2 regions of the Micromonospora sp. NPDC007230 genome follow, and region 1 is predicted to be linked to the other one. Evidence: riboswitches for the same ligand, from Rfam matches in the RefSeq annotation. Region 1 holds a riboswitch; the other holds the start of a gene.
What was found. Region 1 has a riboswitch for cyclic di-AMP ahead of ACFYML_RS18350 (NlpC/P60 family protein). Riboswitches for the same ligand answer to the same signal wherever they lie in the genome.

Region 1 (3,398 bases):
TCGGGGTGCCGGTCGAGTGGAACGGCGCCTTCATCAGGTCGAAGTAGTGCGACCAGTCCCAGTACGGACCCGGGTCCCAGTGCATCCCGGCGACGTTCCCGGCGGTGATGCCGGGGACGTTGTCGTGGCCGAGGATGTGCTGCCGGTCCAGCGGGATCTGGAACCGCAGCGCCAGGTGCCGGACCAGCTTTGCCGAGGCCCGGTACATGGCCTCGGTGTACCAGGTGCCGTGGCCGGCGAAGCCCTCGTGCTCGATGCCGATGGACTTGGCGTTGACGTACCAGTTGCCGGCCTGCCAGCCGACGTCCTTGGCCTTGATGTGCTGGGCGACGTAGCCGTCCACCGAGCGCAGCGTGTAGTGCCAGCCCAGGTAGGTCACGTCCTGGACCAGCCGTACGCTCGGGCCGAAGTAGCCCTCGGTGTCGTGGATGATGATGTATTCGAGCTTCTGCTGAGCCGGCCGGTTGCCGATGTCGTAGTTGCCGTAGTCCACGATGGTCGTCTCGGGGATCGTGTACTCCCCGTACGGTGCGGGGATCCACTCGCAGGCGAGGCGGACCGGGCACTCCAGGCCGTCCGGCCGCTCGGCGCGGCGCAGGCCGAGCTTGTGCAGCCCGGACTGGTCCGGCGTCACCGCGGCGGCGGCGAGGGTCACCCGCTGGCCGTCGTCGGTGGTCCGGCTGGCGCCCTGGCCGATCTGGTCGTACACCTCGTCGGCGAAGGCCGCCGCCGCGTCCTCGGTGTCCGCGCCGGAGTACCGGGCCACCGCGCCGTACCAGGCCGCCGGGTCGCTGCCGGCGCCGACCGGCCCGCCCAGTTTCTGCTGGTACGACGCCAGCAGGGCCGCGCCGCCGCGGATGTTGGCCGCCGCGTCGTCGCGCAGCGTCTCCTTCGACACGCCGGTGAGGTCGGCGGCGGTGTCCAGGGTCTGCAGCGACGCCACGGGCAGGGTGTCCCCGGAAGGCGCGGCGGCGGCGGTCAGGTCGACGGTGAGCGGACGGGACTCGTCGCCGCGGGGGTCCTCGTTCTCGTCCACGTGCGCGCTGGACGGGGTCGAGGCGACCTGCTGCGCGTCGGTGAGGTGCATCGGGCCGTAGCCGCCGCTGGTGCTGGGCCGGCCGGAGTGGGTGTCCCAGCGGGACTCCAGGTAGGAGACGCCGAGCAGGACGCTCTGCGGCACGCCGTACTCCGCCGCCGCGGCGGCGTACTGCTGCTGCCGGTCCGGGCTGTCGGTGGTGCCGGCGACGGTGAGGGGCGCCGCCGCGGTGGGACCGCTGGTCGCGAGAGCGGTGGCCGCCGCGACGGCGGCGGCCAGCAGTATCCGTCTGCGCGGTGGCAGTGCTGAGAGGTGCATCGAACCTCCAGATAGGGATGGGGGTGACTGCGTCCCCACCCTCACTCCGCAGATGGCCCCAGGTCAATACCTTTCCAGGTGGTGATGATGGGCGTAAAAAACCTTCACCGTCGGGTGGTTTCCGAATCTGCGTACGGAGTGTCACGGCGGATCGGGTTGCGGATTGATAACGACGGTCCCTACTCTGGTCAGTCGTCGACCGGTAGGTTCACCGTCCATCCCGGGTGGTGACGGTCCGACACCGCCGAGTCGCCGCCAGGCGAGCCGGGGACCCAGGTACCTGGGGTGAATCCGCAGCCACTGCGGTAGGGCGGCTCCCTTCCCGTCCGAACCCGTCAGCTAACCCGGTAGGCGGTCAGGAAGAAGGAGTACGGAGCCCGGTGGCACACCATGCCCCGCGGCCACCGTCGGACCGGTCGGTCGACCGGTCGACGGCTGCGCCGCGTTCACGCTGGTCCCGCTTCACCATTGCCCTCGCCGCCCTGGTCGGCACCGCCGTCGTCCTGACCGGCGGCGCCACGGCGGCCCACGCCGAACCGTCGGTCACCGAGATCGAGCGCCAGATCGACCAGGACTGGAACAAGCTCGAACCGATCATCGAACAGGTCAACTCCACCCGCGGAAAGCTCGCCGTCCGGCGCAAGCAGGCCGACGCGCTGGCGAAGCAGATCGCCCCGCTCGAGGCCCAGGTCGACGCCGCCCTCGGGCAGGTCAGCGGGCTGGCCGCCGACGCGTACAAGGGCAACAACCTCTCCACCGTCAACGCCCTGCTGGGCAGCCGGTCGCCGAGCGAGGTGGTCAACAGCCTCGAACTGCTCGACCGCTTCGCGCACCACCAGCACGAGCAGGTGCAGGCCGTCATGGAGCTGCGCGACGAGCTGGCCGCGAAGAAGAAGCCGTTGGACGCGATGGTCGCCCAGCTGGCCCGTACCGAAGCTCAGCTCGCGGCCCAGAAGAAGCAGATCGACGCCGAGATCGCCCGGCTCCAGAAGCTCCGGCTCAAGGTGTACGGCAACGGCGGCGGCGGACCACTGCGTCCCGCGCCCTGCCCCGCCGGCTACCCGGGCGGCCCGGCCGGTGTCGCGGTCAAGTTCGCCTGCGCCCAGATCGGCAAGATCTACGTCTGGGGTGCCGCCGGCCCGGACCACTACGACTGCTCCGGCCTGACCATGGCGGCCTGGGCCAAGGCCGGGGTCTCCCTGCCGCACAACGCCCGCGAGCAGCACGACGTCACCCGGCGGGTGAGCCGCGGCGAGCTACGCCCCGGTGACCTGGTCTTCTACTACAGCGACCTGCACCACGTCGGGATGTACGTCGGCGGCGGCTGGGTGGTGCACGCCTCCCAGTCCGGCAAGCCGATCACGATGAAACGCGTCGACGACGGCCAGATCAACAGCTACGGCCGCCCGGGCTGACGGGTACGCAGGGGCTTCCGCGTCGCGGGAGCCCCTGCGTCGTGCTCAGCGGGTCGGCCAGGTACGCCAGTTCTGCCAGGACCGGCTCTGGGTCGGCCCGCGCTGCCCCTGGTAGCGCGAGCCGTAGACCGCCGAGCCGTACGGGTGCTCGGCCGGCGACGAGAGCCGGAAGATGCAGAGCTGGCCGATCTTCATGCCGGGCCAGAGCGTGATCGGCAGGTTGGCCACGTTGGAGAGTTCCAGCGTGACGTGCCCGGAGAAGCCCGGGTCGATGAAGCCGGCGGTGGAGTGGGTGAGCAGCCCGAGCCGGCCCAGGCTGGACTTGCCCTCGAGCCGGCCGGCGAGCTGGTCGCCCAGCGAGATCACCTCGAGCGTCGAGGCGAGCACGAACTCGCCCGGGTGCAGCACGAACGGCTCGCCCTCGGGTACCTCCACCATCGAGGTCAGGTCGTCCTGCTGCTGGGACGGGTCGATGTGCGTGTAGAGGTGGTTGTTGAAGACCCGGAAGAGCCGGTCCAGGCGTACGTCGATGCTGGACGGCTGCACCAGCGTAGGCTCGAAGGGCTCCAGCGCGAGTGCGCCCGCCTTGATCTCGGAGACCAGGTCGCGGTCGGAGAGCAGCATCGGAA
Region 2 (3,398 bases), on a different contig from region 1:
CCTCGAGGGGCACGCCGACTGAGCCGGTGCGGCGACCCTACCGGCTAGGCCCGCCGCCCGGCGGTTTGCGGCAACTCCGGCTCGGCTGGCGGCCATGATTCGGCCTCCGCGCCGCCAGGCGGCGCTCCGGGCCGAATGAAGGCCGGTCTGACCCCGCGCCGCGACCGGAAGCCGTCGCTGGAGCCGTCGGCCGGCCGCCGGGTCGCCGACGTGGCGCGGCGCAGCCGTCCCCACGGCTTGTAGGTGGACAGCACGGTCATCAGGATCAGCAGGCTGCTGGAGACCGCCGGCGGGATGACCAGGTCCAGCCGGTCCCGGGTGGCGAGCTCGGGCCCCAGCTCGGCGAGCCCGCGCACGGTCGGGGTGAGCAGCAGCAGGACCAGGCCGAGCATCCCGGTGGTGATCGCGAACTTCACCAGCACCCAGCGCCAGCGCAGCAGGCCCCACGGGGTGAGCAGCGCGCTCGCCAGCCCGACCAGCCAGACCGCCACGCTCAGCGGCGCGAAGAGGTATGTGACCAGCAGCCCGGCGGCCGGATAGACCACCTCCGGGTCGGCGCCGCGCAGCCCGGCGATGCCGAGGGTGACCAGCACCAGGTCGGCGCCGAGCCAGCCCAGCGAGGTGACCAGGTGCAGGGTGAGCAGTGCCTTGCGCGTGGTGGGCGAGAGTCGGCTCATGCCCTCGATGCTCGGCCGTCGCCGGCCCGGCGTCGTGGGCCGCGCGACGACATCCGGCGTACGTCGGTGGGCGTACGGTGGCCCGCCGGGCGGCGGGCCACCGCGGGCTCAGTACACCGACAGGTGCACGTGGTTGGTGTGGTCGCTGGACGGGTCGCCGTTGCCCCCGCTGTACGCCTTCCACCCGCTGCTGGGCAGCCAGATCTGCTTGTACCAGATCACGTAGAGCACGGCGAGCGGGTCGGCATTGCGGATGAAGTACGCGGCCAGGTTGTTGCCGTACGTCTTGTCGCCGCCGGTGGCCACCCCGCCGAAGCCGTTCTTCTGGGCGGCGAAGTCGCAGGCCCGGCCCTTGGGATGCTCACCCGAGCCGCTGGGCCGGTAGCAGGAGACGTACCGGGTGAACCCGGCCGCCTTGGCCTGCTGGAGCGCGTGCAGCGTGCGCGGGGTGATGCAGCCGTCGGCGGGCGTCGGGTCGTTGACGCTGCACGACTCCGCGGGCCAGGAACCGTCGGCGTTGCGCTTCGCGGGGGTGGCGTTGGCCCGGGACGTGCCCTGCACGCTGCCGCCGGCGGTGCCGGTGGTTCGGTTGTTCGCCACCTCCAGCGCGCGTTCCGCCTGTGCCTTGCGCTTGGCCATGATCGCGACCTGCTTGCGATGTTCCCGGATCTCGCCGTTGAGCGCGTTCTGGGTGCGGGTGGCCTGGTCCCGGGTGTCGATCAGGTCGCGCAGGGCCCGGTCCTCGTGTGCGGCGACCTGCTGCAGGGTGAGCGCCCGGTCCATGAAGCCCTCCGGGTTGCTGCTGCCGAGCAGCGCCGCGGCGGTGCCGAGCCGCCCGGTCCGGTAGGCCAACCCGGCGAGCTCACCGACCTTGGCGTCGCGTACACCCAGCTCGCTGTTGATCGTCTTGAGCTGGGCGGTGAGCTGCTGCTGCCGGCTCACCGACCGGTTCAACGCGGTCCGCGCCTCCAGCCAGCCCTTGCTGGCCGCGTCGAGCTGCGCGCGCAGCGCCGGTGTGCCGCCCTCGTCGTCGCCGGGTGCGGCGGCGAGCAGGCCGGTCGGGGGAGCCGCCGAGGCGGGGGAGACCGGCGTGGCCGCGACGCCGAGGGCGAGCGCCGCGACGAGCAGGGCCGCCAACCGGGCGGCCGTCCTTCGTACAGGTGCCACTGGTGGCATTCACGTGTCCTTCCGTCAACCGCCGACCGGGTTAGCTGACGGGTTCGGGACGGAAGATCCCTACCGCTGACGCGGATGCACCCCAGGTACGTGGTTCCCCGGCTCGCCGTGCTGTGGCGATTAGGCGACGGCCACCGCGGACGCTGCTGGGCGTCGCCCGGCGGAAGCCGCGACCGAGCCTACCGGCGCTGTTCCGGCCCGTCGCCGTAGGCGGCGAACGGGAATCGGGCATAAGCCGGCACTAGTGCACAATAGCCACTTGGAATTAAGGTTGTCCTCAATTACCACTCGACGGATCCGCACGCGCCGGGTGACGCCCCGGGTTCGATCTGCAACGTGGCGTGATCGATCCGGAAGTCATCGTGCAGCGCGGCCCGCGCGGCGGCGAGCACCTCGCCCACCTCGGCGTCGGGGGTGGTGGTCAGGTGCGCCGAGGCCACGTCCATGCCGGAGGTGAGCGTCCAGACGTGCAGGTCGTGCACCTCGGCGACGCCGGGCACCGCGGCCAGCCGGTCGTGCACGGCGGTCACCTGCAGGTGTTCCGGGGCGGCCTGCACCAGGATGCGGACCGCGGCCCGGCCGAGCCGCCAGGTGCGCGGCAGGATGAACAGCCCGATCGCGACGGCCACCAGCGGGTCCGCCCACCACCACTCGGTGAACGTGATGACCAGGGCGGCGCCGATCACGCCGAGCGAGCCGAGCAGGTCGCCGAGCACCTCCAGGTAGGCCCCGCGCAGGTTGATGCTCTCCTGCGCCCCGCTGCGCAGCAGCCCGAACGCGACCAGGTTGGCGAGCAGGCCGAGCACCGCCACGGCGAGCATCGGCCCGGCGAGGACCTCCGGTGGCTCGCCGAACCGGCGGACGGCCTCGACGAGCACGTACGCGGCGACCGCGCCGAGCAGCACCGCGTTGGCGAGGGCGGCCAGCACCTCCAGCCGGTAGAGCCCGAAGGTGCGCTGCGGATCGGTCTCGGCGCGCCGGGTGGCGGTGATCGCGGCCAGCGCCATGCCGATGCCGAGGACGTCGGTGAACATGTGCCCGGCGTCGGAGAGCAGGGCCAGCGAGCCGGTCGCGAAGGCGGTCGCCGCCTCGACCACCATCAGGGCGCTGAGCAGCCCGAAGGCGGCCCAGAGCCGGCCCCGGTGGCGGTGCGCGGCGTTGGCGACCGTGCCGCTGTGGTCATGACCTGCGCCCACGCCCACACCCTTCCGTTCCGCACCCCGGCCCGACCCAATCTATGCTCACATCGCTATATGTGCGAGTGAATGGGGGTCGCCGGAGCCGCCGTCAGCCCACCGGGTCGAGGGTGGTGAGGCGCTGGGTGGCCCGGGAGAGCGCCACGTAGAGCGTGCGGACGCCGGACCCCGGATCGGCCCGGATCTCGCTCGGGGCCACCAGCACCACGCCGTCGTACTCCATGCCCTTGGCCTGGAGGCTGGTCACCACCTGCAGCCGGCCGCCGCCCAGCTCGCCCAGCCAGCCGGCGACCTCGTCCCGGCGCGGCACCGGCGTGATCACGCCGACCGTCCCCTCCACCTCGGCCAG

Region 2: it holds a riboswitch for cyclic di-AMP, as region 1 does, so the genes downstream of both, ACFYML_RS23860 (coiled-coil domain-containing protein) here and ACFYML_RS18350 (NlpC/P60 family protein) in region 1, are expected to answer to the same signal.

The regions. Positions count from the first base shown of each region.
Region 1 covers NZ_JBIAFE010000011.1:258,180-261,577, forward strand. The annotation lists gene ACFYML_RS18345 (N-acetylmuramoyl-L-alanine amidase) at 1-1,354, opposite strand, end outside; cyclic di-AMP (ydaO/yuaA leader) riboswitch at 1,587-1,722, shown strand; gene ACFYML_RS18350 (NlpC/P60 family protein) at 1,735-2,769, shown strand; gene dcd (dCTP deaminase) at 2,815-3,393, opposite strand.
Region 2 covers NZ_JBIAFE010000018.1:51,680-55,077, reverse strand. The annotation lists gene ACFYML_RS23870 (SRPBCC family protein) at 1-22, shown strand, start outside; gene ACFYML_RS23865 (hypothetical protein) at 45-677, opposite strand; gene ACFYML_RS23860 (coiled-coil domain-containing protein) at 786-1,853, opposite strand; cyclic di-AMP (ydaO/yuaA leader) riboswitch at 1,858-1,990, opposite strand; gene ACFYML_RS23855 (cation diffusion facilitator family transporter) at 2,135-3,049, opposite strand; gene ACFYML_RS23850 (HelD family protein) at 3,141-3,398, opposite strand, start outside.